4 regions of the Arthrobacter sp. 01T419 genome follow, and region 1 is predicted to be linked to each of the others. Evidence: riboswitches for the same ligand, from Rfam matches in the RefSeq annotation. Region 1 holds a riboswitch; each other region holds the start of a gene.

Region 1 (7,786 bases):
GGAACCGTTGGCCGTCATCGGGACCGTCGGCCCTCTTCGGATCCCTGGCCTCCTACCGGCGGGTGGTCCAGAGGCTCATCGAAACGGGTGTCCTGCTGGACGAGGGCATGGTTTACTTCGACGCCCGGTTGTCCCGGCACGTCCCCACGGTGGAGGTCCGGGTGGCCGATGTCTGCCTGCGGGCCGAGGATGCTGCGCTGATTGCAGTGCTGGTCAGGGCCTTGGTGGAGACCTCCGTGCGTGAATACCATGCCGGCGTGGAGCCTGCGTCCGTGCCCACGGCGCTCTTGCGGATGGCGTCCTGGCAGGCAAGCAACTTCGGACTGCGCGGCGAACTCTTGGACTTTGGAACCTTTCGGCCGGAGCCCGCCGCCGACGTCGTCTGGTCCTTGGTGGAGTATCTCGAACCCATCCTGGCCGAACAGGGTGAACTCGAATTGGCACAAGCGGGCGTGGCAGCCATCCTGAGCCGTGGCAATGGCGCGATCGAGCAGCGCGGAGTTGCCGAGCGCTGGAGCGAGAACAACGGGGGCACCCCCGACGCCGCCGGGCTGGCCGCCGTCGTGCAGCACGCCGTCCAGATCACGATGCGCTCAGAGAGGGACGAGAGCGACACCAAACCCCAGCCCGTGCTCACCTGGGTGCGCCAGGACTGGCGCGAGGCGCCGGGCTGACCACGCCCGGCTAGACCTGCTTGAGTGCCTGCTCCAAGTCACGGATGAGATCGTCCACGTCCTCCAGACCGACCGAAAGCCGTACGACGCCGTCGGCCAGCCCGATGGCCGCCCGGCCTTCCGGACCCATGGCGCGGTGCGTGGTAGTGGCCGGGTGAGTGATGAGGGACTTGGAGTCTCCCAGGTTGTTCGAGATGTCGATGACAGAGAGCCCGTCCAGCAGAGCGAAAGCGGCCTCCTTCGCCGAGCGTCCCGCAGAAGGGAGCAGCTCGAAGGTCAGTACCGTTCCGCCGGCCTTCATTTGTTTGGCGGCGAGCTCGTACTGCGGGTGCGATTTCAAGAGCGGGTACTTGACCCAGCTGATGGCTGGCTGCTCCTCAAGCCATTCGGCGATCCGCTGCGCCGATGCTGAGGAATGGTTCACGCGGAGCGCCATCGTTTCCAGGCCCTTGGTCAGGACCCAGGCGTTGAACGCGGAGAGGGACGGCCCGGTGTGCCTCATGAGCTGCTTGACGGGACCGTCGATGAACTCCTTGGTGCCCAGAATGGCACCGCCCAGGACTCGTCCCTGGCCGTCGATGTGCTTAGTACCCGAGTAGACAATCACGTCTGCGCCGAGATCGCCGCAGCGCTGCAGCAAGGGAGTGGCAAAGACGTTGTCGACGACGACCGTGGCGCCCGCCGCGTGGGCGAGCTCGCTCACCGCGGCGATGTCGACGATTTCCTGCATCGGGTTCGACGGCGACTCGAAGAACACCGCCGTTGTCGGCTCGGACAAGGCTGCGCGCCACTGGTCCAGGTCTGGTCCGTCAACGAAGACGGTCTCGACGCCCCAGCGCGGCAGGATCTCGTTGAGGATCACGAAGCAGGAACCGAACAGCGAACGCGCGGCAACCACCCGGTCGCCCGCTGCCAGCAACGCACCCAGGGCGGTGAAGACAGCGGACATGCCCGACGCCGTCGCGAAGCACGCTTCGGTGCCTTCAAGCAGGCGGAGACGCTCCTGGAAGGTTGCCACGGAGGGGTTGCCGTAACGGGAGTAGACGAAGCGCTCGTCTTCGCCGGTGAACGCGCGCTCGGCGGCTTCCGCGGATTCGTAGACGAAGCCGGAGTTGAGGAAGACGGCTTCTGAAGTCTCTTGGAAATTGGTGCGGTCAAGGCCTCCGCGGACTGCCTGGGTGTCAGGGCTCCAGCCGGCGGCGTCAGGATTGAAAGTCACTTAGATGTTCCCCAGGTTCGTCGGAAGTCCACGGTTTTTCCAGCCGTTCACGGTTCGCTCGCCGTAGCGGTCAGGCTCGCCTTCAAAGCCCTCCAGGACGTTGTAGGAGGTGTAGCCGGCCTGTGTTGCGGCGATCGCGGCGGCGATGGAACGCTGGCCGGAGCGGCAGAGGAAAACCAACTCGGTGCCATTTTCCTCCGGGGCCTGCTGCTTCAGCTCGTCGATGAATCTCGAGTTGGGGATGCCGCCGGCGAAGTTCCACTGGATGAACAAGGGATCATTCTCGGTGGCTTTGGTGTCCGGGATGCCGATGTGTGCCCACTCGCCTTCGGTGCGGACGTCCACCAGAATGGCGCCTTGTTCGAGCTTGGCCCAGGCGTCGTGCGGACTCAGGTCGCCTGCGTAGCTCATGCGTGGCCCTCGCCGTCGAACTCTTCATCGAGCTGGTCTACGGCGTTGGCGACTGCCGCATCCGCGCTCGCGATCGCCGCGGGCAGGACGATGGCTTGCGCCACAATCACGTCCGTGCCGTTGAAGGTCGCGGCCGGGCTGCCGTGCAGCACGTATCCCTCGGCGAGGGCAGTGGAGATCCTCTCGCAGAATTCCCGCGTGTCAGGACCCGTGACGAGACGGTAGGAGAGTTTTTCTTCGGTGGGTTCAGGCATTGGTGCTCCTCAGTCACGCTTGCAGTTCGAAAGTGTCGATACGCCGAGTAGTCACCTGAGGCACCCCGCCGGAGAGAGGGTTGCCGACCAGCAAGTCAGGGCTTCGCGCTGGTGCTCATTACTCAAGAAGAAAATAACATCCGCGACGGCGGCCTGCATCACCGGCCGTCGTCATGTTCCGTAACCGGACGGCGGCCGAGGGCCTAGGCCTCGGTTTCATTCGGCAGCGGTTCCAGGCTTGCCTGGATACGGGGCGGAAGGGCATCAAGCCGTGACGCTACTCCTGAGGGGGAGTGATGAAAAGTGGAACCTTGGTGTTTCCGGATTTCCAGCAGCTCGTGTACGGATATCCCAGTGGCCGTGGCTAGTGCATGCAGCGAGAGGCTGTTGTGATGAGCCAAGGCAAAGACCACACCTGACAGGGCTTCGAAACCCTCCGTCTCGTAAATTTCCTTGACCAAGTTGGACATACCATTCGCATCATCGATTGATCCCGCGGACGCGGCGGTCGCCATGGCGGTCAGCGACCATGCGGCAGAGTCGGGGCTGATGTAAATGCTCATGTCGATACCCTACGGACTCGGCCCCTCTTGTGGAATGGGCGATACGTTTATCTTTATGGCAGCACTCACCGACCTTGACCGCCAGCTCCTCTCTGCCCTGAGGGAGGACGGCAGGGCGTCCGTGGCCAGCCTTGCGCGGAAGCTGGGCGTCGCTAGGGCCACCGTGAACAGCCGGCTTGAGCGTCTTGTCACCTCCGGAACCATCGTTGGCTTTACCGCGAGGGTCCGCGACGAGTTTGATCCACTTGCCATTCGGGCTATTGCGCTCATAGCGGTGGAGGGCAGGTCGGCGGACAAGGTTATTCGCCAGCTCCGGGGACTTCCCGAGATTTGGGCCCTGCACACCACGAACGGCGGTTGGGACCTCGTGGCTGAGCTACGCACGGAGAGCCTCAGCGACTTTGACCAAGTGTTGGGCAGGATCCGCGGGATCGAAGGGATCGTCAATAGCGAGACAAGCCTGTTACTTAGTTCCGTCCTCCGGTAGTCGCCCGCATTACGGACGCTTGCCGAATGATCATTGTGTACATACGTGTGCGTCATTTTGTACGGATTTTCAATGAAAAGTACGTACTTTGGCAATTGTGCATGCATATCGCCGCTCCGTAGCCTCGTAGCAACAGTGCTTATGAGGGAAAGGAGCGCACATGACGCGCTTTGTCGATGTCCGCAATATGGTTCGCTGGACGGCCGTGCGGGGCCCGGAGGCCATCATCTCGGAGATGATTCAGTATTTGGAAGACGACTTCCGGCGGTGGGAATCTTTTGACAAGACTCCCCGGGTGGCAAGTCACACGCCATTTGGTGTCATCGAGCTGATGCCCACCAGCGACCATGAAACATACGGCTTCAAGTATGTAAATGGACACCCTTCGAATCCCGCGCGCGGCTTCCAGACAGTGACAGCTTTCGGTGTCTTGTCCGACGTCCATAACGGCTATCCGACGTTCCTTGCGGAGATGACGGTGCTGACAGCGCTTCGAACGGCGGCTACGTCCGGGATGGTCGCGAAGAAACTCGCGCGCCCCGATGCCCGGATCATGGGGATGATCGGAACCGGAACCCAATCGGAGTTTCAGGCCCTGGCCTTTCGGGCGGCCCTGGGTATTAACACCGTCAGGATTTGGGACACGGATCCTGATGCGATGGAGAAGTTCGTCCGGAACATGGCTCCGCTCGGCTTCGACGTCACCATTGCAGACTCGGCGGCCCATGCAGTGGAGGGCGCCGACGTCATCACCACGTGCACGGCGGACAAGGCCAACGCCACGATCCTGACGGCAGACCAGGTTTCGACCGGTGTTCACATCAACGCGATCGGTGGCGACTGCCCAGGGAAGACCGAGCTCGACGCTGCCATCCTGGACCTCGGCGACGTGTTTGTGGAATACGATCCCCAGACACGGATTGAAGGCGAGATCCAGCAAATGTCCGCCGATTTTCCCGTCACGGAATTCTGGCAAGTCCTGGGCGGGCACGCGCCGGGCCGGACCTCCAGCGACCAGATCACGATATTCGATTCCGTGGGCTTTGCGATCGAGGACTTTTCCGCCTTGCGGTATCTCCGCAATGCCGTTGACGGCTCGGAGTTCTTCGAGGAGATCGACCTCGTCGCTAACCCCGATGACCCCAAGGACCTCTTCGGTCTGGTGCGGGCGCTTTCTCCGATCGGATCCTGAGGAGCCCCAACTGACTCGCATTTGTGGTCGTTTTCAGGCCTCGTAACGGCAGCTACTGCGAGTCAGTTGGGAAAGAAGCCTGATGCGCCGGCCCCAGAACCGGCGCATCAGACGCTTTTATCCCGGCTTATATGGCCATCCCGCCAACCCCGGCTATTCCGCCGCGAGGCGCAGGATCAGCTCAGCATGCCCAGGAAACCTCAAAACGAGCGACTCGATGTCCCGTGCCGTTGGTTTCACGGAGTCCGATCTCTCGTATCCCGGGGTGAGACTGCAGCTGACCAAGGCGAACCCCGGACCGGCCAACTCGGCGCCGAACCACGTGGAGTTCGGCGCAACTCCTTGCAACGTCTCGCCTGCTTCCGGATCCGGCCCCAACAAAGTCTCGGAATAGCCAAAGTCCTCATGTCCAAGCTCCCGGGAGAAGACATGCAGCCTGATTGGCGTACCCAGGTGGAAGAACCACAGTTCATCCTGCTTGAGGGCATGCAACTGGAGGACCTCCCCCGACTGAAGCAGGTACCAGTTGGAGCTGTAGAGGGGATGGTCGACGCCGAAGCGCGGAGGCAGCGCCGAACCGGCTATGTCCTCGTTGCTCACCAGAGCGGGCGCGAACCAGCCGCCCACGATAGCGGGGGACATGTCCAGCCGCTTGATCCAGTCCTCTGCGGCGGCCGTCATGTGATCGGATCCTTCAGTGAGAAGCAGACCGTGATCCCGATGATCTCCTTGCTGCCCAGGGCACGCAACAACCCTTTTTGGGTCACGATGTCCACATTCACCATGCCGCCCTCCTTGCTGGGGACGGCGATGGTTTCGTGGAAGTTGAGCAGCGGCTTTCCGCTCGCCATCACTTCCTTGTCGTGGGCAACGTGTTCCGCGCGCGAGTCCTGGTGTCCGATCAGTTCCGACTTGCTCATGCCCACCAAATCCGCGAAGTTCTGGTTGACCCACAGAAAGACCGAATTCGCGTCCTTCACCACCCAATACACGCCGTCCTGCCGGTCCAGCACGTCGGCGACGCTCATCGGCGGAACCGTGGGAAGGAGTGCCGGGTCCAGCGCTGGGGCGACGGTCACGGCGCTGCCGCCGCTCCGCCGTCGGCCTCCAGTCTTTCGGCGAGGTCCTGGGCCAGGGCCACCATGGTCATGGTCGGATTCCAGGAACCGCCGGTGGGCCAGAGGCTGCCGCCGGTGACGAAGACGTTCTGCACGCCGTTGAGGCGGTAGTCGGTCCCGACGACGGCGTCCTCCTCTTCGCTGATTGGCAGGCTCGAGCTTTCGTGGACCAAGCCCGGTACGCGGCGTTCCGGGGTGGCGGGACGCTCGGCGCCCCAGCTCCCTGCGTCGGGATCCCCGTGCCAGTATTCGACGCGCTCCGCGCCGGCCGGGGACAGGACCCGCTCCAGCATCTGGAAGGTTCCCTCGTCCATGGTGTCCCACGTTTCGTCGTCGGTGGCGTTGGCCAGCACCTGCAAGGTGACGTTGCAGGTGGGGTCGGCCCCGCCGGACAGGCGCAAATGGTTCTCCGGGTTGCTTTCGTCCAGCTCGCCGAGGACGGCACAGACGAACACCAGGTAGTCCTCCGAAGACCGCAGCTGTGCCAGCGAAGCCGTGGCGACGACGTCGGGGGCGTAGCGTTCGGACTTCTGGGCGTTCTTGTCAGGGAAACGGTCTGAGAGGACTGAAAGCTGTACGTGGTACTGCATGCCGGCCGGGCTCTTGCCCGCCAGATAGATGGCCGCCAACTCCAGCTCGCCGAGTTGTTCGCTGAAGTCAAAATCCTTGCGAGGTACCCGGGCCACGACGGAGGTGATGAAGTGGGCGCTGAAGTGCCCACCTGCCCCTTGAACTTGCGGGAATGAATTGAGGACCAGGGTCGCCGGAGGAAGAGTGCCCATGGCCAGGACCAGGTTGGCATTGCCGACATTCACCACGCCGCGATTGGTGTTCAATGCCGTGGCCCGTCCGTCCTGCTGGAGCACACTCAACACCGTGCAGTCCGTGACCATGCGAAGAGCGGCGCCCTTGCCTTGGGACTCAAGTGCCGCCTGCTTGTCCGACAGTTCAAGCAGGACCGCCGGTGTGGAGAACTTCGCGAAGTCCACGCCTGAGCTTGCGCCGGTTGCCGCGGCGAGTGGGGCCGGCATGCTGCGGGTGGCGGAATCGATCTTGTGCAGGCCCGCCTCAAGCCGCTCCTGGAGGGCTTTCTGCATGATTCCGTAAACAGGTCGGGTGTTGTTGATGAGATCGACGACGTCGGCTGACCGTCCGGCGTCGATCTGGTCCGCCGAAACCACGTTGAGCAGGTCTTCCGCCGACGTGAAGTGTGACTTGGCGGCGTCCATCACCGCCCGTGGCCATCCCCGCATTTCATCTTCCTCGGGGCGGGGACACCAGGCGCTCCACATGATGCTGCGTCCGCCATAGAAGGGGACCATGCCGTGCTGCCAGGAAATCTTGCCGGGCGGCTGGGTGGCCGTGGCGGCCGCCAAGGTCCAAGGGAAGGTCTCCGAGAGGCCTCCTAATGTCTCCTTGTAGGGCAGTGGCAGGTTCTGGAAATGCTGCGGCAAGAAAAACGGACCCCGTTCAATGATCAGGATCCGCGCATGCGGGTTGACCGTTAGGGTCCGCTCAGCAAAGGCGTAGGCGCAGAACCCGGTGCCGATGACAATGTGGTCGAATTGTTCTTCTTCGCGGACTTTTTTCCATTCCCCTTCGGAGAGGAAGAAAACATGATCCATGACCTTCTGGGGCGAGGGATCCTGGGGTCCGGGTGTGGGAAAACCGTGATTGAAATTCTGGGACGAAGAAACTGCACTCACAATGATGCCCTCCATCAGCTTGCTGGTTCCACGGCACCGTGAAACCAGGTGCCCGCTGGGCCCTAGAGGTAGATCACCCTTCCCCAGCAGGGTTCACGAGGACTAGTTAACTACCGCGGCCATGGCGGCACAATAGACTTGGCACGCTAAATTTCCCGGCCG
Region 2 (7,786 bases), on a different contig from region 1:
GCGTTGCCCCTAGCGCGCCGTTGATCCGGCCCTGGAGGGGAATCACGAGTCCGGTTGCCACGGCAAGCAGCAGGCCGGTGAGCAAAGGAAGGGAAGTCCGGGAGGTTGTACTGGCCATGGGGCGGGACTGTTGCGGCACTTTCACCACCCTACTTCAGGCATCATTGCTTGTATGAACAACCCGGAAATTCAAGAAATCCCCATCCGTGACGACATGATCCGCCTTGGCCAGCTCCTGAAGCTCGCCAACCTGGTGGAGGACGGTGTGGAGGCCACCGAGCTCATCAAGAACGGGTTGGTCAAAGTCAACGGCGAGATCGACGAACGACGCGGCCGCCAGCTCCATGCCGGCGATACCGTGACCGTCAACGGACAAACCGTGCGGATCGCGAAGGATTCCTAGCAACGCGGGGTCACTTACGGCCCATTACATGCCTCTGAATGGGCCGTAAGTGACCCCGCGTTGCTTTATACGGAGGCGAGGACCTTGTGCTCCAGGAATTCACCCACGTGGCCGATTTCCTGCTGGTTGATGCCGTGCCACATGCCCGTGTAGAGCACCTTGGTGAGGTCCGTGTGCTTTCGCACCCACCCCATGGTGTATTCGATCTTGTCAGGGGTAATGACGGGATCCTGCTGGTCCCGTCCCCAGAAGAGCGGCACGGAACCGTCCAGTTCGGCGTCGCGGAACGCGGGGTCGCCATCGGCGTCGACGGCGAAGCCTGAAAGTCCGACGACGGCGGCAAAGTCCGCCGGCCGCTGCCGGAGCAGCGAGGTGGCCATGGCCATCCCCATCGAGAACCCGAGGAGCGTCACCGAGCTGTGGTTGGACTTGAGCGAATCCAGCCAGGAAAACACATACTCGGCCGCGGTCTTGACGGCGTCGAGCGAGTAGTCGATGGACGCCGTCAGCGGGAACCACGTGAAGCCCGGACCCGTGGCGATCGGGGCTCGGAGCGAAGCGACGACGAACTCCTGGGGCAGCAGGCTTGCGAGGCTAAAAAGGTCTTGCTCGTTGGATCCGTAACCGTGCAACAGGACCAGCAACGGCTTTCCAGCCCGTTCCTCCTCTTCGTGGGACCACAAAACGACCGGGGGAGGAAAAGCAGGGGCAGGAAAGGCGGAAGCTTGACTCATGGGACTATTCTTACAGTTACCCATGAGTAACAAGCTACGGGCGCGTAGCGTTGCAGCAAAAGGCAGGATATGGACGTGAGTGACACTGATTCCACGGTGGAGCGAGGCGCGGATGAGCGGATTCATCCGTGGACCCGCTACGTGGCCTTGGGTGATTCGTTTACCGAGGGCATCGGCGACCCCGAGCCCAACAGGCCCGGGGGACATCGCGGCTGGGCCGACCGGGTGGCCGAGGAACTGAGCCGGGGCCACAGCGATTTCGCCTACGCCAACTTGGCGATCCGGGGGCGCCTGCTCCAGCAGATCGTGGACGAACAACTTGGCCCGTGCATGGACCTTAAGCCGGACCTTGTCAGCATCTCCGCAGGCGGCAACGACCTCATCCGTCCCGGCGGCGACCCAGATGCCCTGGCCGAGAAACTCGATGCCACCGTACAGACCCTAAGTTCCGGAGGCGCCACCGTGGTTCTCTTCAACGGACCCGACACCGTCTCGTCAGTCCTTGGGCGGATCCGCGGCAAGGTTGCCATCTACAACGAAAACCTGCGAACTGTAGCCGCCCGCCACGATGCTGTGGTGGCGGATATGTGGTCGCTGCGGCAACTTTCCAACCCGCAGATGTGGGATGAAGACCGCCTGCATTTCTCGCCGCTCGGCCATCACACGATCGCCACCATGGTCCTTGATTCCCTCAATGTTCCACACAGTCTCGAGCCGCTCCTTCCCAAGCCACTGCCCCAGCGCAGTTGGCGCGAAGCACGCTCCGGAGACCTCGTATGGGCGCGGGAGTATTTTGTGCCGTGGGTCGTCCGCCGGATCCGGCACCAGTCCTCCGGCGACGGAATCTTGCCAAAACGCCCGACGCCGGGGCCCGTCTTCGGACCGGCCGACACCGTTTTGCCTCGGAGCTGACGGAAGATCTCGACGCTTGTCACAGGGGCGGGGCTAAGCTGGAGAAAGACCTAGGAGGCCTCCACCGTGAACAATTTGATCTTCTGGATCATCGTCTGCTCTTGGCTGATTCCCATGGGGATCCGCATGTACAACCGCTCCCGCCAGCGCAGGCTCCGGGACTTCCCTCCGCAGAACTACCCTTACGGATACCCTGCACAACCTCCGGTGATCATCCCGGCTGAGCCGCAGCCTCCGGTGGCGACGCCCGCGCCGCAGGCCGCTCCGCCGTCGTCGGCTACTCCCCTGCCGAACACCGCGCCCCACGGCTACCGGGCCCGGAAACTGGCCGAACTTGACCAGCAGTACAGCGACGGGAAAATTGCCATGGAGGACTATATGAAGCTCCGCCAGGAGATCATGAACGGCTGATTCAGCCGAAGAACGCCCAGCGTCAGCCGAAGAAAGCCTCGCGCAGCTGCGGGCCGAGCTGGCCGATTTCAGTGAGGAACCCGTCGTGCCCGATGGGTGCCTCGATCACGTGTACTGAGACCTCGCCGGGCAAGGCCTTGGCCAGTTCGTGGGATTGCTCAGGGAAGTAGAGCCGGTCCGAGTCCACCGCGGCAACAAAGAACTTGGCGGTGGCCACGGAAAGCGCATCCGCCAAGGCACCCCGGCCGCGGGTGATGTCGTGGCTCATGAGCGCCTCGGTAATGGCGATGTAGCTGTTGGCGTCGAAGCGCTGGACCAGCTTGCTTCCCTGGTGGTCGAGGTAGCTCTCCACCTGGTAGCGGCCCCGGTCCCCCAACGCGGCAGCCTGAAGTGGTGCCTCGGCGCCTTGGGCGTTCCGGCCGAAGCGGAAGTCCAGTTCATCCGCCGAACGATAGGTGATGTGGGCGATCCGACGGGCCAGGGCCAACCCCGCCTCGGGCGCGGCCTGGCCATAGTAGTCACCACCGTTGAAGTCTGCGTCCTGCCGGATGGCGAGCGTCTGGGCCTGGGCGAACGCGATCTGTTCGGCTGTGCTGTACGCCCCGATGGAAATCACGGCACATCGCTTGACGCGGTCCGGATAGCTAACGGCCCATTCGAGTGCGCGGGCACCGCCCATGGATCCGCCTACGACGGTGTGCCAGCTATGGATTCCCAGGGCGTCCGCCAAGCGGGCTTCCGCCGTGGTGCTGTCCCGCAGCGTCACCAGCGGAAAACGGGAACCCCACGGCTTGCCATCGGGCGAGCACGACGACGGACCGGTGCTGCCGTAGCAGCCTCCCACGATGTTGACGGAGACCACGAAGTAGCGGTCCGTATCAATGGTTGCGCCGGGTCCAACGAGTTGCTCCCACCAGCCTTCTTCGTCGCTCTCGCCGCGGGCAACGTGCGTGCTGCCGGTCAGGGYATGTTCCACCAGCACGGCGTTGGAAGCATCGGCGTTGAGCCGCCCCCAAGTCTCGTACGCGAGGACGACGTCGGGGAGAAAACCTCCGGCTTCCAGTTCGAGTCCGCCCACGGAAACATACTTGAGCGTTCCGTCTTGGGTCCCGGAAAGGGGTATGGCTGTTGCAGCAATTGTCATTCGTTGACACCTCACATCGCGCTTGCCCGCCGCCAACAAAGCGAAGGGCCAGGTCTTCACCCGGGGCACCCCACCGCGAAAGGAGGGTTGCCGGCCAGCAAGCCGGGGCTGTCGCTGGCACTCATGACCTATACGAAGAGTCTAGGAAAACCGGACCCCTTCTGACGAAGATTATGACATCTATGTGACACTTCGCCGCGTTTTGTTCATGCAAAAGACGTTGATGGGGCCGGCCGGCGAAGATTCATTCTGCATCGCCAGCCGGCATCCGTCGGTCATTGGGGGCTGCCTAAGCGCCCTTGGCTGCCCGGAAGCCCGCCTCGAGGTCCGCAAGGATGTCGTCAACGTGCTCGATCCCGACGGACAGCCGCACCAGGCCCGGGGTAACTCCTGCCACGGCCTGCTGTTCAGTCGTCAGCTGGCTGTGGGTGGTGGACGCAGGATGGATCACCAAGGAACGGACGTCGCCGATGTTTGCCACGTGGGAATGAAGCTCCAGGGCGTCCACGAAACGCTTGCCGGATTCGATCCCTCCGCGGATGCTGAAGGACACAACAGCTCCAGTGCCCCTGGGCCCGTACTTCCGGCCGCGTTCGAACCACGGGCTGGAAGGCAGGCCTGCGTAGGCGACGGATTCGACGTCGTCGCGCTCTTCGAGCCATTGCGCCACTTTGGTGGCGTTCTCCACATGGCGTTCCACCCGCAGGCTGAGGGTTTCGATTCCTTGGGCAATCAGGAAGGCGTTGAACGGGGAAACAGCCGAGCCGAGGTCGCGCAAGAGCTGGACCCGGGCCTTGAGGATGTAGGAGAGGTTGGCGCCCAGGGCGCCGTCCTTGCCGAGGTCGCGGGCATAGACCAGGCCGTTGTAGCTGGGGTCCGGGGTGTTGAAGTTGGGGAAGCGCTCAGGATCCTTGCCGAAATCGAAGTTGCCGGAGTCCACGATGACGCCGGCAATGGCGGCTCCGTGCCCACCCAGGTACTTGGTGGCCGAATGCACCACGATGTCCGCACCCCACTCGATAGGCCGGATGAGGTAAGGCGTGGCCAGGGTGTTGTCCACGATGAGCGGCACTCCGGCCTGGTGCGCGGTTCGGGAGACGCCCTCGATATCCAGCACGTCTTGACGGGGGTTGGAGACCACTTCAGCGAAGAACAGCTTGGTGTTTGGCTGGACCGCGTCCCGCCACTGGTCAAGATTGTCCGGATCCTCGACGAAGGTCACCGAGATACCGAATTTCTTCAGCGTGTGGGCCATTAGGTTGTAGGTGCCGCCGTAGAGGCTCGGGCTGGCGACGACGTGGTCGCCAGCCTCGGCGACGTTGAGGATGGCGAACGTCTCCGCGGCCTGGCCGGAACTCAACAGGAGTGCCGCCAAACCGCCCTCGAGGCTCGCTATGCGCTGTTCCACGGCATCCTGCGTAGGGTTGCCAATCCGCGTGTAGATGGGCGCCAACTCGGCCAGCGCGAAGCGGTTGGCCGCGCTTTCAGCGCTGGGAAAGACGAACGAGGTGGTCTGGTAAATGGGGAGCGCCCTGGCCCCGGTGGCGGCGTCCGGTTCCTGGCCGGCGTGGATCTGGCGCGTTTCGAATGACCATCCTTGGGACATGCGGACTCCTGGTTGCTCGGGGCTCTCGGCCGTGATTCAGCCTGCGGGCCTGCTGTTGCCGGCCTGGTTGCCGCCAGTCTAGGGAGGCCATTGCGGGCTCCGGAAGCTTTGTGACGAACGCAGTAGTTTTCGGTCCTGGCGCGTCCCGAAGTGACCCTGAGCTGCCTTTTCGATACATCCCACCTTGGTTAGGCTTGACTTAGCTGAGAGCTCCATCACAAAGTGCCAAGATGAAGCCATGCGCATGGATCACGTCTCTTACGCTTGTGAACGAGATGGCCTACTGGCCACCACCGAGCGGATTTCCGCAGCATTGGGAGTGGACGCAGTCCGGGGCGGAGTGCACCCGCGCTTCGGTACCCGGAACATGATCATCCCCCTTGCTGACCACAAATACCTGGAAGTTGTCGAGGTCCTTGACCACCCGGCATCTGACAAGGCACCTTTTGGACAAGCCGTCCGTGCACGCTCCGCTGCAGGAGGTGGCTGGATGGGTTGGTGCGTCGCTGTTGACGACCTGAGCCCATTCGAACAACGACTCGGACGCGCGGCTGTCCCCGGTAACCGCAAGTTTCCGGACGGCCGCGAACTCGTCTGGTCGCAAATCGGCATCCTGGGACTCATCGCCGATCCCCAGGTCCCGTACTTGCTCCGTTGGGAGGGCGACCCCTCGCTTCATCCGTCCCTCGTCTACCCAAGTGACGTCAAGATGTCCAGCCTCACCATTGCCGGCTCGGCGGAACGCGTCACCGAGTGGCTGGGAGAACCCGTAGAAAAGCCCCTTGAGGACGTCGCAGTCCAATGGATGGCTCCGCACGGAACGCCGGGAATCATGTCGGTAACGTTCGAAACCGCCAACGGAGCCGTCACCATCTGACGGCCCATCGGGCCAGGACGGCCCGGAAACTTCGGCCGCCATATGCGGGTGCCAATGACGTCACCCCGCGATGGCGGCCGAATCCTTTTAAACTCAACTTAACGCACAACGCGGCGGGCTTGTGGCATCCGGCAGCATGCGTCTAAGTTGGGCCCACGCTGGCAGGGTTCCCTGCCCGAGCTTGCGAGGGAAGGGGGCCTGCGGGGAGGAACGAGCGAGCATGCAGAGGATGGCTCACTCCCGTCGCTGCACCCCCTATCCCAGTCCGATTGCCTTGCCGAAGACGCTGAAGCCGACGAACGCCACGATGTCCAGGAGTGCATGCGCCACCACGAGCGGCATGACCCGTTTGGTCCGGGTGTAAATCCAGCCGAACACCAGACCCATGACCGCATTGCCGATGAAGGGTCCGAAGCCTTGGTACAGATGGTAGCTGCCGCGAAGGAGCGCACTGAGCCCGATCGCCAGCGGAGTGCTCCATCCGAACTTCCCGAAACGGTCCAGAAGGTAGCCAACCACGATGACTTCTTCGACGACGGCGTGCCGGACAGCGGACAGGACAAGCACAGGCACCGTCCACCAGTAGGAGTCCAGGCCGCTGGGGATGATCGCCGTCGTGATTCCCAGGGCGCGACCGGCCGCGTAGAGGCCCAGTGACGGGATTCCGATCAGCGCAGCGAGACCCAGTCCCTGGAGCGCGTCGCGGCCTGGCCGGGCGAAGTTGAAGCCCAGCCGGGTGAATCCTGAGGGACTCTCCGCCGTTTGGCGGTGGATCGACAGGAAGTAGAACACCAGCACCACGGGGACCAGTGCGAACGCAATATCGAGCAGCTGGTATGTGAGATCGAAGTACTCACGGGTGTTCTGGGAACGATTGAGGGTAGACGTTGCCTGGGACAGGGGCGCCCGAGTCATCTTGTCCAACAACTGCACCACGGAGTACACGGCCGATTGGCCCAAGGACAGGCCGAGGACAATCAGCACTTCGGCGCGCAGCCGGCGCGTTGAGGCAAGGAGCATGCTCCTATCTTGCCTGCATTTGGCTGATGTTTTCCCGGGAGTTCATTCTCCGAGGGTCGCCTGCGCGGCACCGGTGGCAGCGGACCCTATGCTTGGTGGGATGAGCGCGCCAGCACGAATCTTCATGATCCGGCACGGCCAGTCCGCCGCCAACGCCGACACTTCCATCTACAACCGTGTCCCCGACTACCGCATCCCCTTGACGGAGCTCGGGATCGAGCAGGCGCAGGCCGCAGGTGGGGAACTGCGCAAGAAGCTCGACGGCGAGCCCGTGTGCGTCTACGTCTCGCCGTACCTTCGGGCATACCAAACCCTTGAGGCACTCAATCTGGGCAACCTCACGGAGAGGGTGATCGAGGAACCCCGGCTGCGTGAACAGGACTGGGCAAACTTCCAGATCGCCGGAGATATCGGGGACCAAAAGGAGCTTCGCAACCTCTACGGCCATTTCTTCTACCGGTTCCGCGAAGGAGAATCCGGTTCCGATGTTTACGACCGCATTTCGTCCTTCATGGAAACCTTGTACCGGCATTGGGAAAAACCCGATTACGCGCCCAACACCCTGCTGGTGACCCACGGCCTCACCATGCGTCTTTTCTGCATGCGGTGGTTCCATTGGTCGGTGGAGTATTTCGAGTCCCTCAACAACCCGGGCAACGCGGAGCTACGGACACTTGTC
Region 3 (7,786 bases), on a different contig from region 1:
CTCCGTGCCGAACCATTGGCGCGTGGCCCACGGCACCGTCCGTGCCTTCGACGAGAGAATCGAGCAGGATCTCTCCAACGCTGGTCCGTTCCTCGCGGCGGCACTCGCCACCAAGGGAACCATCCGCATACCCAATTGGCCGGCCAACACCACGCAGGTCGGCGACCTTTGGCGGGACATTCTTGCCACCATGGGTGCCACTGTCACGCTGGACAACGGCACGCTGACAGTAACGGGCGGCTCCGAAATCCTGGGGGCCGACTTCGACGAAACCAGCGAACTCGCCCCAACGGTCGCGGCACTGTGCGCTTTGGCCTCGGGCCCTTCCCGGCTCACTGGCATCGCGCATTTGCGCGGCCACGAAACGGACAGACTTGCTGCGCTGGTTGCCGAAATCAACCGACTTGGCGGCGACGCCGAGGAAACCAGCGATGGCTTGGTGATCCGGCCCGCAAAGCTGCACGCCGGCGTCGTGCACAGTTACGCCGATCACCGCATGGCGACCGCGGGCGCAATCCTTGGGCTCGCCGTCGAGGGCATCCGGGTTGAAGACATCGCGACCACTTCCAAGACCATGCCCGAATTCCCGCACATCTGGGCCTCAATGCTCAGCGGTGGCCCGACGCCGGCGGACGCCGGCTCAACGGAGACAAGCAACTAACGATGGCTCGCGACGCACGTTCCTGGGATGAGTCCGATGTCCGGATCCGACCCAACAAGAAGGGCACACGCCCCCGCACGAAGGACCGCCCCAGCCACGACGATGCCGTGATCGGGCGCATCATTACAGTCGACCGCGGCCGCTACACGGCGGTGGTGGGCGAAGGCTCGGGCAACGAGCGCGTCGTCATTGCTGCCCGAGCCCGGGAACTTCGGCGCTCCCCCGTGGTTCCAGGAGACTTCGTTGCACTCGTGGGCGATGTGACCGGAGCCCCGGACACCCTCGCCCGCCTCGTGCGCGTCGAGGAGCGAAAGACCCTCCTGCGGCGAAGTGCCGATGACACGGATCCCATCGAACGGGCCGTCGTGGCAAATGCCGACCAGTTGGTGGTGGTTGTTGCGGCCGCCAACCCGGAGCCGAGGACCGGATTCATTGACCGCGCCTTGGTGGCAGCGTACGACGCCGGAATCGAGCCGCTGCTGCTCGTCACCAAAGCGGACGTCAAGGATCCGACGGAACTGCTCGCCAACTATGTGAGCCTTGGCTTCCCCATCATCATCAGCCGGACCGCCGACGCAGGCGCTTCGGGCATCGATGCCCGTTCCGACGACGGCTTGTCCGCCCGGCTAGATGGCGACGCTGTCGGTCAGTTGCGGGACTACCTCGACGGTAAGGTGACCGTGCTCCTGGGCCATTCCGGCGTCGGGAAGTCCACCATGGTGAATGCCCTCACTGGCGCCGAACGCGCCACGGGCGGGGTCAACGCGGTGACAGGGCGCGGGCGGCATACTTCGTCCTCTGCCCTTGCCCTGAAGCTCACCAACGCCCCGGGCGGCAGCTGGATCATCGATACGCCCGGCATCCGCTCCTTCGGCCTGGCTCATGTGAACCCGGATCGCATCCTGCACGCCTTCCCGGATCTGGAACCTGGAACCGAAGCGTGCGAGCGGGGCTGCAAGCACGATGCCACCGCGGTCCGTTGCGGTCTGGATTCCTGGGTCGCTGATGGCCACGCCGGCGAGGCCGGCCCCGCCCGCTTGGCGTCGCTGCGCCGGCTCCTCGGCGCGGACCCGCGCATGGAAGCCCAAGAGGCCAAGGAATTGGGCACTGTCAATTAACAGCACGATCGATTAACAGCACCGTCAACTGACTGCGCGCCGCTTGCCGTCCTACCTCCCCGGTTCACGGGCGAATAGACGGTAGTTTGGAACCATGACCCAACCCGATTCGAGCTACAACGACGACCTTCGGTTGGCCCATGTCCTGGCCGACTCCGTCGATTCCCTGACAATGGAGCGGTTCAAGGCACTGGACCTCCAGGTGGAGACCAAACCCGACCTGAGCCCGGTGACCGATGCCGACAAGGCTGCCGAGGAAGCAATCCGCGGGCAGCTCTCCCGTTCCCGCCCCCGCGACGCCGTTCTCGGGGAAGAATTCGGCAGCACCGGCCACGGCTCGAGGCGTTGGATCATCGACCCCATCGACGGGACCAAGAACTTCGTGCGTGGCGTACCCGTCTGGGCAACGCTGATCGCCCTCGTGGACGAGGGCGAAGTAGTGGTGGGACTTGTCAGTGCTCCGGCGCTCGGCAAGCGCTGGTGGGCTGCCAAGGGCTCGGGCGCCTATATGGGCCGGTCACTTGCCGCTGCCACCCGGCTGAAAGTATCCAATGTGTCACGGCTTGAGGATGCCTCGCTTTCCTACTCCGAACTTTCCGAGTGGAAGCAGCACGGTTCCCTCGACAACTTCCTCGGACTGGAGAATGATGTCTGGCGCAGCCGCGCCTACGGCGATTTCTGGTCCTACTGCCTCGTGGCGGAGGGCGCCGTGGACATCGCCGCCGAGCCGGAACTCCAGCTTTACGACATGGCGGCCCTGGTGCCGATCGTGACCGAGGCCGGCGGACGCTTCACGTCCCTCGAAGGCGCGGACGGCCCCTTCGGCGGCAATGCCGTAGCCACCAACTCGATCCTGCACTCCGAGGTCCTCAAACGACTCAACCCCGAGCTCGACGACCTGCTCTGAGCCCCTTGCTCACTGAATAATCGACGGCGGACGTCCCATTTTCGGGACGACCGCCACTTTTTCTTCGGCAGAAGGCACATTTTCCGGCCACCGTAATAATCCGCTTAACAATCGGAGTCACATTGGAACCCGCCTTGCCGGTGTCCTAGTCTCTTTACAGGTCACGAGTGCCAGCGCGAAACCCCGGTTTGCTGGCCGGCAACCCTCCATCGCGGCGGGGTGCCCCGGGTGACGACCCGGCCGGTCCGGAACGGATGCGGCAAGCGCGGATCCCCTGCACGCAGGGGTCCCTCTTGAGTGAGGTCCCATGAGCACAGCCACGTTCACTTCTCCCACCGTCTCCGAATTCGACGGAGAAGCCCAGCACAACAAATCAGCCCGCCCGTCTCCGGCATCACGCCCACTCGCCGCGGTCACCGGCGCCGAATTGCAGGCACCCTTGATCCAGGGCGGCCACGTCCGCTACGCCAACCTTGACTACGGCGCCTCGGCACCCGCGTTGACAGTGGTTTCCGCGTACCTCAACGAGATCCTGCCGTACTACGCGAGCGTCCACCGGGGCGCAGGCTACGCATCCCAGATCAGCACCTCGGTCTATGAAAACGCCCGCAACATCGTCCGTGATTTCGTTGGCGGGCGGGCAGACGATTCCGTCATATTCACGCGCAACACCACCGATTCCCTCAATCTTCTGGCCGGCTGCTTGCCGGTTGAGGACGGTCGGCACACTGGGGAAGTCCTTTATCTGGACATCGAACACCACGCCAATCTCTTGCCGTGGCAAGGCGTCCCCCACCGCAGCATCGTTGCCGCGGGAACCTTGGCCGAGACTATCGCCAATGTGCGCACCGCCCTCTCCCACGGGGGCATCAGCCTCCTGGCAGTCACCGGCGCGTCGAACGTGACCGGTGAGATCCTGCCCATCAAGGCTCTCGCTGCCCTGGCGCACGAATTCGGCGCGCGGATTGTGGTGGACGCGGCGCAGCTCGCCCCGCATCGCCGGATCGACATTGCCGCCACGGATGTTGACTACTTGGTTTTCTCGGGGCACAAGCTCTATGCGCCGTTCGGTGCAGGCGTCCTGGTGGGTCGTCCCGACTGGCTCGACGCCGGCACACCCCACCTTGCTGGAGGCGGCGCAGTCCGCGAGGCACGCCTTGACTCCGTCAGCTGGGCGACGGGACCGGCCAGGCACGAAGGCGGCTCCCCGAACGTACTCGGTGCTGCCACCCTTGCACGGGCTACCCAGGTCATCGCCAGCCTCGACCATGACGAGTGGCACGCCCACGAAGCCGCCATCCGCTCCCATTTGATTGACGGCCTCAACGAGATCGACGGCGTGACCGTCCACCAGATCTTCAGCGACACCGATCCCCAGGACACCATCGGCGTGGTCAACTTCTCGCTCCAGGGCTACGACGCAGGCCTCGTGGCGGCCTATCTTGCGGCCGAGCACGGCATTGGCCTGCGCGATGGGCGCTTTTGCGCCCATCCGCTGCTCAAGCGCTTGGGCCTCCCGTCCGGATCCCTGCGGGCCAGTTTCGGCGTGGGGTCACGGCTGGAAGACGCGACCCGGCTCATCGCGGGCATCCAGGCGCTCAAGAGCAATGGCCTCGGCTGGGATTACGTCGTGGACGCCGGCCGTTGGGTGCCTGCAAACGACCACCGCAGCTACCCGGAGTGGGCTCCCAACACCCCCGGGACCGCGGGCGCAGCTCCCTGCAGCACTGACTGATTGCGGTAGATTCGTAGGGTATTTTTCATGTCCTACGAAGGAGTTGCTACGTGGCCCCGCGACACAAAGGCACCTCGGCCGGCCCCAAGCTCTACGAGGAACGGCGCCTTGAGCTCGGTCAGAGTTTCCAGGACGGCGGGGAACATTATGACCGCGTCCGGCCCGGGTACCCCGCGGATTCGGTCGATTGGCTGCTGCCGGAAGGGGCACGGGACGCGGCGGACCTGGGAGCCGGTACCGGAAAGTTCACTGCGCTCCTGGTCGAGCGCGGGCTGAACGTCTCTGCGGTGGACCCTTCCACTGACATGCTCACGCAGCTGCGCAAGGCGTTTCCCCAAGTGGTCGCCTTGGAGGGAACGGCTGAGGCAACTGGACTGACGGACTCAGCATTCGACGTCGTCAGCGTTGCCCAAGCGTGGCACTGGTGCGATTCCCTCGCAGCCAGCACCGAGATTTCTCGGATCCTCCGGCCCCACGGTGTTGTCGGCTTGATTTGGAACCAGTTGGACACTTCGGTGCCCTGGGTCCACCGTTTGTCCCGGATCATGCATGCTGGCGATGTCCACAAGCCAGACTTCCGTCCTGTTGTGGGCCCGGAGTTCGCTGGCCTCGAAAGCCACGTGACGCGTTGGGAGGATCCTGTAACGCCGGCTGACATCCTCGAACTGGTGAAGTCCCGAAGTTATTACTTGAGGGCGAATGACGCCACCCGGGCCAAGGTCATGGGGAATCTCGGCTGGTATCTCTTCGAGCATCTGGGTCACACTGAGGGCGAGGTCATCCCCTTGCCGTACCTCACGCAGAGCTGGCGGGCGTGGAAGGTCTGAGGCCGCCGGTTCACGATAGGCTTGGAACCGTGAAGACCAGTGCGCCCTCCTCCTCGATCGAGGACTACGTCAAGGTCATCTACTCCTTCACGGAGTGGCAGGACAAACCCATCACGTCCTCGCAGCTGGCACAGCGGCTAGGCGTCGCCAATTCCTCCGTCTCGGAGATGGTCCGCAAGCTCAAGGACCAAGGCCTGGTGGACCACCAGCCCTACAGCGCCATTACTTTGACGCCCCAAGGAATGCAGCTTGCCCTCGGCATGGTCCGCAGGCACCGCCTCATCGAGACCTACCTCGTGCGGGAATTCGGCTATAGCTGGGACGAAGTCCATGACGAGGCCGAAATGCTCGAGCACGCCGTCTCGGACACCTTCATCGATCGTATGGCAGCCAAGCTGGGCAATCCCGGACGGGATCCCCACGGTGACCCCATCCCCGCAGCGGACGGTTCGGTGACCTTGCCGCACGCGCACCGAATGATCGAGCTCGACGACGGCCACTCAGGGAAGATCACCCGGATCAGCGACGAAAACCCCGAGTTGCTGCGCTACCTGTCCGCCGAGGAAATCGACCTTGACGCCAGTATCCAAGTGATTGGCCGCAAACCGTTCGGAGGCGCCCTGGTGGTACGGATCGGCAAAGGTCCGGGCAGTCGCGACTACGATCTCGCCGATGAAGTCACCTCCGCACTGTGGGTGGCGACGGACACCGCTCACGAAGGTTGCGTCCTCGCGGAACGCTGACCAAACTGTCGCTGGACCGCAGTCACTGGAGCGGTCTGCGTCTTGGAAAGCACTGCGTCTTGGAAAGCACTGTTCAGGCGCGCCGGGCTGCCGTCCCGCCGTCGTCGGGGGCTGGACCTTCCGGAGATTCCGTCACCGCAGGGGCCAAAACCGGGTTCCGGATCCCGACGGCGGATGCCGCCGCCCCGATGAAGAACAGCACAGCGGTGACCACCACCGCATTGATGAGACCTTGGCGGCTGAAGACAGGGCCGATGATGAGCCCGGCGAACGCGATGCAGATCAAGCCTGCAATACGTGCTACCGCGTTGTTCACCGCGGAGCCGATCCCTGCCTCTTCGGTGGGAACGGCCCCCAGGATCGCAGCGGTGAGGGGCGCCACCAAGGTGCTGAGGCCGATTCCGAACACGATCTGCCCGGGTAGCACTTGCGTCCAGTAGTTCAAGGGCTCCTGGACCGCCATGGTCATGAGGAACCCGATTCCACAGATGAACGGACCCGCCGTCATGAACCACCGCGGACCGTACTTGCCGGCCAGCCCGCCGAAGAACGAGGCCGTGAGCATCAGGATCACAGTCGCGGGAAGCAGAGCGATGCCGGCCGTCGTGGCCTTCATTCCTCCGACTTGCTGCAAATAGATGCCCACCGCAAAGAATCCCAGCGAGAGGGCACCATAAATCGCCAGCGTGGCCAGGTTTCCCCAACCGAAGTTGCGGATGCCGAAGAGCCGGAGGGGCAGCATTGGCTCCGGGGTCCTGGCTTCGTGGATCAGGAACAGGGTCATCCCGACCACCCCGACCGCGAGGGGCATCCAGACCAGCATGTTCCCCCAGCCCATCCGCCCCTGTTCAATGAAGGCGTAGACCGGGCCACCGAGTCCCACCATGGCCAGGAAGGCGCCAAGATAGTCGATCCTCTTGTTCCTGTCCGTGGCGGCGTCGGACTTCCGCAACCCCGCCAAAATCGGCCAGACGGCGACCGCCGGAATCACGTTGATGAAGAAGATGACGCGCCAGGACAACAGATCCACCGAGGCGCCACCGATGAGCGGGGCCACGATAGCTGCCGCGCTGGTCCAGCCGGACCACTGGCCGATCGCCTTGGACTGCGCCGGTCCGGAGAAGAACGTGACAATCATGGCGAGCGAACTCGGAACCAGGAGTGCTCCGGCGATCCCCTGCAGGGCCCGTGACACCACAAGCACCTCCCCGTTCCAGGCGAGCCCGCAGATGATGGACGTCATGGTGAAACCGGCGAGTCCCCATTCCAGGATCCGCGCACGTCCGAAATGGTCGGACAAGGATCCGGCAACCAGGATCAGCGCGCCCAGGGTCAAGAGGTAGGCATCCACCACCCATTGCTGGATGACGAGTCCACCACCCAGCTCGCGGCCAATCGCCGGGAGCGCGAGGTTCACTACGAAGCCATCCAAAATGGCGATGAAGGAAGCCACAATAGCTACAACAAGGACCCGCTTTTGCAGCGGAGTGCTTGGCAGCAGGGCCGCTGCGTCGGTCATGAGCACAGCCTACGCCTGCCTGTCCACTGGCGCCGTGATTCCTCCGGGGTTCTGCCACGGCGATAGTCCCGTATCGTTGAATGGTGATAAGCAGACGTGACGCCGCACTGGCCCTTGATATTTCGATGGAAATGGCCCAACGCCACGGCATCCCGTCCAGGCTTTCAAAAGCCGAACTGACCGAGCTGCAGGACAACCCACCGCAGTGGCTCGTCCAATCGCGCGCCAACCGCACCGGCAAGCGTCCCGTCTGGGTTCACCTGAGTTGTGTCGTGT
Region 4 (7,786 bases), on a different contig from region 1:
CTTCGCCGCCACGGACTTCATGATCACCATGACCCTCTCCGCCGCGGACGCGAGCGCCCACGCGATCGAAAACCCGTTCGCGCCGGAATGGCTCCACGGACAGGAAATCGCCATCACCTTGGCGCTCATCGCGGGTCTCGGCGTCGTGTTCCTGCGTGGCTTCAAGGAGGCCATCAACGTCGCCGTCGTACTGGTAGGCATCTATCTGGTGCTGAACGCCGTCGTCGTCGTTGTCGGCCTGACGCACGTGGTGACCGAGGCGCATGTGGTGACCGACTGGTGGGCCGCCCTGAACCAGCAACACGGCAACCCGCTGATCATGGTGGGAATCGCCCTCCTGGTCTTCCCGAAACTTGCCCTGGGCCTCTCAGGCTTCGAGACCGGCGTCGCGGTGATGCCGCAGATCAAGGGCAGCCCGAGCGACACGGAAGAGAATCCCGCGGGCCGCATCCGCGGCACCCACAAACTGCTCACGACGGCGGCGCTCATCATGAGTGCCTTCCTGGTGGCCTCGAGCTTCATCACGACGTTCTTGATCCCGGCCGCCGAATTCCAGCCGGACGGGAAGGCCAACGGGCGCGCCCTCGCGTTCCTCGCCCACGAATACCTCGGCGACGGGTTCGGCACCGTCTATGACATCAGCACCATCGCCATCCTGTGGTTTGCCGGCGCCTCCGCCATGGCCGGCCTGCTGAACCTGGTTCCCCGCTACCTGCCGCGCTTCGGCATGGCCCCGGCCTGGACCAAGGCCGTCCGGCCACTGGTCCTGGTCTTCACTGCTGTTGCCTTCATCATCACGCTGGTCTTCGAAGCCAATGTGGAAGCCCAAGGCGGCGCCTATGCCACTGGCGTGCTGGTCCTCATGACCTCGGCTTCGATCGCCGTCACTCTGTCGGCCCGCAGGAAGATGCAGAAGGGCAAGACCATCGCTTTCGGCGCGGTGGCCGTCGTCTTCGCCTACACCACGGTGGCCAATGTGGTGGAGCGCCCGGATGGCATCAGGATCGCGGCGCTGTTCATCCTTGGCATTGTCCTGGTGAGCTTCGCGTCGCGGGTACGCCGTTCCTTCGAACTGCGCGCCACGCACATCAAGATGGACCAGACGGCGCTCGAATTCACTGCCGCGAATGAGGAAGGTCCCATCCGGATCATCGCGCACGAGCCCAAGCGGCTGAGCGCCGACCGGTACCAGCTGAAGCTGCAGCACGCCCAGAAGGCCAACCACCTGCCGGAAGACAGCGACGCGATCTTCATCGAAATCATCGTGGATGACAGTTCCGACTTTGAGCAGGAACTCCTGGTGGAAGGCAAGCGCCGGCACGGCTTCAAGATCCTCGAGATCCACAGCAACAACGTGCCCAATACGTTGGCCGCGGTGCTGCTCCACATCCGCGACGTCACGGGTCTCATGCCGCACATCTATTTCCGCTGGACCGAAGGCAATCCGATTGCCAACCTGAGCAAATTCCTGTTCTTCGGCGAGGGCGAGATTGCCCCGGTGACGCGCGAAGTGCTGCGTGAGGCCGAACCGGACATCACGCGCAGGCCATGGGTGCACGTGGGCTAAACATGGCAGTGTTGGGGGGGATGATGGCGTCCACGATTCCGTCCACCAGATCGTCGGTGGCCAGGACCTCCACCCGGATTTTCGGGAGGAGATCGGAGTTGTACTCCGCGCCGCGGTAGACCTCGATGTGTCCGCGCTGTTGGCCGTAGCCGTTCGCTTGGCTCACCGTCATCCCGTTGACCCCAAAACGTTCCAAGGCGTCACGGACCTCGTCGATCCTCTCCGGCCGCACTATGGCGGTAACGAGCTTCACGTGGAGGCCCTGCTGCGGGTCCGCTCCGTTTCCTCGACTCTTTCCTCGGCGGTGCCCGCCGTCACGGGCGTTTTGCCATTCGATTCACCCGGGTGGAATGTTCCGCCGACCATGGCCAGCTCGTAGGCGGTTTCCGCGTGCTCAGTGATATCGATGCCCGCCAGTTCTTCGTGCTCCTTGACGCGCATGCCCACTGTCTTGTGGATGGCCAGCCCAATGAGCGTGGTCATGATCGCCGTCCACGCGGTGACCACCAGAGCCGTCAATATCTGGGGCCAGAACTGGGTCAAGCCGCCACCGTAGAAAAGGCCACCTTCAGTCTTGGCCGAGGGTACGGCGAAGAATCCGAGGGACAGGGTCCCCCACAGGCCTCCGACGAAGTGAACGGCAACGACGTCCAGGGAATCGTCCAGGCCGATCTTGAACTTCAGGCCGATGGCCAGCGCGCAGACGGCGCCGGCGATCACGCCGATGACGATTGCGCCCACGGGGTCCACGAATCCGCACGCCGGGGTGACTGCTACCAAGCCCGCGACGGCGCCGGATGCGGCACCGAGTGATGTCGCGTGGCCATCGCGGAGCCTCTCGACAAGGAGCCAGCCGAGGAGCGCAGCACTGGTGGCCAGGAGGGTGTTTGTCCAGGCCAGCGCGGCAATTCCATCAGCAGCCAGTTCCGAACCAGCGTTGAAGCCGAACCAACCGAACCACAACAGTCCTGCCCCGAGCATCACGAAGGGGAGGTTGTGCGGCCTGATGTTGGGATCCTTCATGAATCCGAGCCGTTTGCCGAGCACTACTGCAAGCATCAGCCCGGCCATGCCTGCGTTCATGTGCACCACGGTGCCACCGGCAAAGTCGAGGGCCGAGATCTTGCTGCCGATGATCCCGGTGGATCCGAAGAGGCCACCACCCCAGACCCAGTGGGCAATGGGCGCGTAGACGAGAGTGACCCAGAGGCCGGCAAACAACAGCCACGGACCAAACCTCACGCGTTCAGCCACCGCGCCGCTGATGAGGGCGACCGTGATGATGGCGAAAGTGGCCTGGAATCCGATGAAGACCATGTCCGGCAGCCCGGGGGCTTTCCCGCCGATGACACTGGCCAAACCGCTGAGTCCGAAGTTTGCGAACGGGTCCCCAATGAAGCCGCCCAAGGTATCCGGGCCGAACGCGAGTCCGTAGCCCCACAGGGCCCATACCACCGCGACCACGCCAATGGCGCCAAAGCTCATCATCATGATGTTGAGGACGGATTTCATCCTGACCAGGCCGCCGTAGAAGAACGCCAAACCTGGCGTCATGAGAAGTACGAGGGCGGAAGCTGCAAGCATCCAGGCTGTGGCGCCGGGATCCAGGGTCTGGGGATTCACATCCAGCCCTACGCTAAGAAATGCTGAGTCCATTTTGGGAGCCTTCCTGCATATACGGCGCTCCATGGCGCCTGCACGGCGAGACCATTTTTTAAAACGAACAGGTCCTGATACCTAACGAGGTACCGACCTTGACGAGTTGCGTTGACTCGAAGGTACAGCCGCCCTGTTTCGGCATCCGGCACGAATCATTTCAAGCACGTAACACAGAACGTCCGTGGGTTAACTTCTGAAGTCAGCCAGGTTTCCGGCTTGTTACGCGCCGGGCGCCGCAAGGAGCCAGCATCAATGGCCGCAGCCAGCGTCAGACGGCTGCGGCGTCAGCGGCTACGGCGTCAGCGGCTCGCTGCCGGCACCAGGATCCAGAGCACCTCGACAGGCTCGTCCGTGGGGTTGACCCAGGTGTGGGGTTCGCGCCCCGGGAAGGATAGGGTGTCTCCCTCTTCGAGGTCATACTCCTCGTTGGTGAGGATCAGCTTGATGCGTCCCTTGACCACATGCAGGACATCGACATCGCAATCAACGGCGTAAAGCTCGGCTTCTCCCCGGCCGCGGGGCTCGATGGAGGCCTGCAGAATCTGCAAGCGCCGCTCCGAGCGGGCCGTCAAGAGCCGTTCCACGATCCCTTGCCCGCCAAGCGAAATCCGCGGACCGTCGTCGCGCCTGGTCAAATGTGTTTCCGGCGCGGCAAAAAGCTCGCCGATGGATACCGAAAGGACTTGGCAAAGCGTCACAAGCGAAGCAACCGACGGCGATGTCAGGTCCCGCTCGACGCGGCTCAGGAAACCCTTGGTCAAGCCGGTGGCATCCGCAACCTGTTCGATGGTGAGCCGCTGCGATTGGCGGGCGGCACGAATTCTGGAACCGATGGCAACGGGTACGTTGCTCGGTTCAACGGGGAGAGCCTTCATTCACGAACCTTTCAGGCCGTTGCTGCGGCCCTGTCATTGCAGCAATAGTAGCCGGATCGCTGGCGGGGCGGGTCTTTTTTGGAGAGAGTCGGCAACGCTGGAGCACCTCGCGGGGACGCCGGCGTCTTGACTGTTACTCGCATCACTACGTATTCTCATAGGCAACAAGTGTTGTTTGTGAGGCACACTTCACAGACTACTCTCCCCAATCACCAGCGCAGAGGCCTTCCGCAAACCCGCAACAATACCCAGCGGGACCGGCGTCGGAATCCCCAAGAACTCTCTGTGCATCACTTTCAGGAGCCAACCATGGACTTCATCAATATTGCGATCGTGGTGGTGTATTTGCTTGCCATGCTGGCCTTCGGCTGGTGGGGCAAGTCGCGCACCAAGAACAACAGCGACTTCCTGGTGGCAGGACGCCGCCTCGGTCCGATGCTCTACACCGGCACCATGGCCGCCGTCGTCCTCGGCGGTGCATCGACGGTTGGCGGCGTCGGCCTCGGCTACAAGTTCGGCATCTCGGGCATGTGGCTCGTAGTGGCCATCGGCTCGGGCGTGCTCCTCCTGAGCCTGCTTTTCGCCGGCACGATCCAACGGCTGAAGATCTACACGGTCTCCCAGATGCTGAGCCTGCGCTACGGCCAGCGTGCCACGCAGACCTCGGGCATCGTCATGCTCGCCTACACCCTCATGCTGTGTGCCACGTCGACGGGTGCCTACGCCACCATCTTCGTTGTCCTCTTCGGCTGGGAGCGCTGGCTGGCCATCGCCGTCGGCGGCGCGATCGTCCTGGTCTACTCCACCATCGGCGGCATGTGGTCCATCACCCTCGCCGACCAGGTGCAGTTCATCATCAAGACGGTGGGCATCTTCTTCCTCATGCTCCCGTTCGTCCTCAACGCCGCAGGCGGCCTCGACGGGATCCGTGCCCGTGTTGACGCCAGCTTCTTCCAGCTGGACGGCATCGGAGCGCAGACCATCATCACGTACTTCGTGGTCTACACCCTTGGCCTGCTGATCGGCCAGGACATCTGGCAGCGCGTCTTCACCGCCAAGACCCCGAAGGTGGCCCGTTGGGGCGGCGCCACTGCCGGCATCTACTGCGTCCTCTACGGCGTCGCCGGCGCCCTGATCGGCCTGGCCGCCCGCGTGGCCTTGCCCAACATCGACGTCAAGGCACTCGGCAAGGACGTCGTCTACGCCGAGGTGGCAACGCACATCCTGCCCATCGGTATCGGCGGCCTCGTCATGGCCGCAGCAGTCGCCGCCATGATGTCCACCGCCTCCGGCGCCCTCATCGCAGCAGCCACCGTGGCCCGCGCCGACGTGGTCCCGTTCGTGGCCAGCTGGTTTGGCAAGACGATCAACACCGATGACACCGAAAACCCCGAGCACGACGTCAAGGCCAACCGCTACTGGGTACTCGGCCTGGGCATCGTGGCCGTGTTGATCTCCATGGCGGCGCAAGACGTCGTGGTCGCCCTGACCATCGCCTACGACATCCTGGTGGGTGGCCTCCTGATCGCCATCCTGGGTGGCCTGGTCTGGAAGCGCGGCACGGGCATCGCCGCTGCGTGGTCCATGGCCGTCGGCTCTGTCCTGACTTTGGGCTTGCTCATCGGCTACGCCACGGGAATCATCCCCAGCGAAGACGGCGTCTACGCCAACGATCCCATCTACTGGGGCCTCGGCGCCTCGTTTGTCATCTACGTGGTCGTCTCCCTCCTGACGCCCCCCACCGAGCCCGAGGTCCGCGAAGCCTGGGACCGCCGCGTTGCCGGAGCGGTTACCGAGGAACTCCCCCTGGAGGCCCACCCGGTGGCCACGCACTAGCTTCAAAGAGTTAATCACGACGGCGGCGCCGCACCTTCTTTCGGGAGGGCTGCGGCGCCGCTGCTGTGTTTGGAGTCCTTAATAGAGAGGCGCAGGGGGCTTTAATACAGAGGCGCCGAGGGCTGGCCTGCCTGTACAGTAGGAACAGCTTCAAGAGATGTGGCGCCAAGCTCCGACTTGCCATACGCCAACCCCATGTTCACGGGTGGTTCGGATGAAGAAGCGGCCCGACCCGGACCAGAGACAACCGAGCGGGCAAGAGCAACTCCACCAGGAGAAGGCAATGCCTTTGGAAACCGGCGCTAGAGCCACAGCCAGCCACACCGCACAGCCAGGCACCTTGGCCGCGCCCCGCGCCAGGCGGGTTGACGAATTCGTCCGGGTGATTCCCGGCGTCGACCTCTCCCAAGGTTCCATCACGTTCGTGGTGGATGGCCGGCTGGAACGCCACTGGCATCACGAGCCGCGACTCATCACCCAAGCCCTCTCACAAGCAGTCCAGCCTGCCCGCTGGTTCCCGGCCACGCGGAAGCTCACGCTCACAGTGGCCGCCACCGGGCACCGGGCGGGCGTAGAGCGTCACTTCATCCTGAGCGCGTTTTAGAAAGCCCAAGGCTCCGGGCTAACCGGTACTATTCGAGTTCTTCGTCCTCACGGTGTTCGTCGACGTCGAGCGGAACGGGCCGTTCGTCGTCGTCGAGGACCTCGGATTGTTCTTCCCAGTCCTCGTCCACCTCCAGGTCCTCGCTGTAGTCGTAGGCGGGATCGGCCTCGACCGTGGGACGGTCGGGGTGGCGGGCGTGGGTCTCGGTGCTGTCCATGGTGCAACCTCCGTTTGACGTGCCGCTGAGCCCATCGCCAGGCAGATCAGGCAGCCGGTCACCACGCCACCCCGCCAATTCGTGGACCCTGTCCATCCATCCCAGCACTGCCCCATCCGGTGGTCAAGGCCTCGCGGGGGCCCCTCCGTTTTTGAGGCGTACCTAAAACGTCGAGTAAGGATTACCGGCCGAAAAACCGCGAAAATTGGCGATAAAGTGGACGTGCAATGAGGCGATGAAGCCCGCCCCAGCAACCCAGGAGTCCCGGTGCACCCGCACGCAAAAACCCCGCATTCAGACAGTCCGTTGGACTCAAGCAGTCCATCGCAAGACGCAGCAGCCACCAAGTCTCCCCCGCCGTCGTCGGACATCAAGCGCTGGCGGCAGTACTTGGCCGACGAACGCGCCGAGGCCGCCGTATACCGCGAACTGGCTCAGCGCCGCGAGGGTGAGGAACGCGAGATCCTTCTGGCCCTCGCAGAGGCCGAAGGCCGCCACGAGGCACACTGGCTCAAGCTCCTTGGCGAACACGCAGGCATGCCGAAAGCTGCCTCCACCCGTAGCCAGATGCTTGGCTTCCTGGCACGGAATTTCGGTTCTGTGTTCGTCTTGGCCCTCGCGCAAAGGGCGGAAGGCCGCTCCCCTTACGCGAAGGATCCCGCGGCAACCCGCGCCATGGCGGCCGACGAACAGATCCATGAAGAGGTAGTCCGCGGCTTGGCGACACGCGGCCGCAACAGGTTGTCCGGCACCTTCCGGGCCGCGGTATTCGGTGCCAACGATGGCCTGGTCAGCAACCTTTCCCTCGTCATGGGCATGGCCGCCACCGGTGTGCCCGCCACGGTGGTCCTCTTCAGCGGCATTGCGGGCCTCTTGGCAGGCGCCCTCTCCATGGGCGCCGGCGAATATGTCTCGGTCCGCTCGCAACTGGAGCTCCTCAAGGCCACCCGTCCCACCCAGGCCACGTTGACTGCAGCCCCGTCCCTGGACATCGAACACAATGAGCTGGTCCTGGTGTATCTGGCACG

What was found. A riboswitch is a leader RNA that binds a small molecule or an ion and turns the genes downstream of it on or off. The one in region 1 is predicted to bind S-adenosylmethionine.
Region 2: linked by a shared signal. The riboswitch ahead of metX (homoserine O-acetyltransferase MetX) and the one ahead of AC1DLO_RS19665 (DUF1737 domain-containing protein) in region 1 are both predicted to bind S-adenosylmethionine.
Region 3: linked by a shared signal. The riboswitch ahead of AC1DLO_RS02180 (aminotransferase class V-fold PLP-dependent enzyme) and the one ahead of AC1DLO_RS19665 (DUF1737 domain-containing protein) in region 1 are both predicted to bind S-adenosylmethionine.
Region 4: linked by a shared signal. The riboswitch ahead of AC1DLO_RS18715 (hypothetical protein) and the one ahead of AC1DLO_RS19665 (DUF1737 domain-containing protein) in region 1 are both predicted to bind S-adenosylmethionine.

Annotation. Positions count from the first base shown of each region.
Region 1 is NZ_JBFTQF010000017.1:68,478-76,263, forward strand. Features, by position in the region: gene AC1DLO_RS19650 (glutamate--cysteine ligase 2) at 1-674, shown strand, start outside; gene AC1DLO_RS19655 (O-succinylhomoserine sulfhydrylase) at 685-1,893, opposite strand; gene AC1DLO_RS19660 (rhodanese-like domain-containing protein) at 1,894-2,304, opposite strand; gene AC1DLO_RS19665 (DUF1737 domain-containing protein) at 2,301-2,558, opposite strand; SAM riboswitch class IV at 2,569-2,681, opposite strand; gene AC1DLO_RS19670 (hypothetical protein) at 2,762-3,121, opposite strand; gene AC1DLO_RS19675 (Lrp/AsnC family transcriptional regulator) at 3,177-3,608, shown strand; gene AC1DLO_RS19680 (ornithine cyclodeaminase) at 3,769-4,800, shown strand; gene AC1DLO_RS19685 (cupin domain-containing protein) at 4,954-5,481, opposite strand; gene AC1DLO_RS19690 (PAS domain-containing protein) at 5,478-5,879, opposite strand; gene AC1DLO_RS19695 (GMC oxidoreductase) at 5,876-7,543, opposite strand.
Region 2 is NZ_JBFTQF010000004.1:178,122-185,907, forward strand. Features, by position in the region: gene AC1DLO_RS08630 (DMT family transporter) at 1-118, opposite strand, end outside; gene AC1DLO_RS08635 (RNA-binding S4 domain-containing protein) at 173-403, shown strand; gene AC1DLO_RS08640 (alpha/beta hydrolase) at 469-1,137, opposite strand; gene AC1DLO_RS08645 (SGNH/GDSL hydrolase family protein) at 1,207-2,049, shown strand; gene AC1DLO_RS08650 (hypothetical protein) at 2,116-2,460, shown strand; gene metX (homoserine O-acetyltransferase MetX) at 2,483-3,604, opposite strand; SAM riboswitch class IV at 3,618-3,733, opposite strand; gene AC1DLO_RS08660 (bifunctional o-acetylhomoserine/o-acetylserine sulfhydrylase) at 3,894-5,210, opposite strand; gene AC1DLO_RS08665 (VOC family protein) at 5,449-6,087, shown strand; gene AC1DLO_RS08670 (CPBP family intramembrane glutamic endopeptidase) at 6,343-7,107, opposite strand; gene AC1DLO_RS08675 (histidine phosphatase family protein) at 7,208-7,786, shown strand, end outside.
Region 3 is NZ_JBFTQF010000001.1:449,185-456,970, forward strand. Features, by position in the region: gene aroA (3-phosphoshikimate 1-carboxyvinyltransferase) at 1-661, shown strand, start outside; gene rsgA (ribosome small subunit-dependent GTPase A) at 664-1,779, shown strand; gene hisN (histidinol-phosphatase) at 1,874-2,686, shown strand; SAM riboswitch class IV at 2,846-2,958, shown strand; gene AC1DLO_RS02180 (aminotransferase class V-fold PLP-dependent enzyme) at 2,994-4,421, shown strand; gene AC1DLO_RS02185 (class I SAM-dependent methyltransferase) at 4,472-5,248, shown strand; gene AC1DLO_RS02190 (metal-dependent transcriptional regulator) at 5,278-5,991, shown strand; gene AC1DLO_RS02195 (MFS transporter) at 6,065-7,510, opposite strand; gene AC1DLO_RS02200 (hypothetical protein) at 7,591-7,786, shown strand, end outside.
Region 4 is NZ_JBFTQF010000015.1:155,487-163,272, forward strand. Features, by position in the region: gene AC1DLO_RS18690 (APC family permease) at 1-1,567, shown strand, start outside; gene AC1DLO_RS18695 (P-II family nitrogen regulator) at 1,536-1,820, opposite strand; gene AC1DLO_RS18700 (ammonium transporter) at 1,817-3,223, opposite strand; gene AC1DLO_RS18705 (helix-turn-helix domain-containing protein) at 3,526-4,101, opposite strand; gene AC1DLO_RS18710 (sodium:solute symporter family protein) at 4,411-5,937, shown strand; SAM riboswitch class IV at 6,086-6,205, shown strand; gene AC1DLO_RS18715 (hypothetical protein) at 6,221-6,541, shown strand; gene AC1DLO_RS18720 (hypothetical protein) at 6,570-6,758, opposite strand; gene AC1DLO_RS18725 (VIT1/CCC1 transporter family protein) at 7,065-7,786, shown strand, end outside.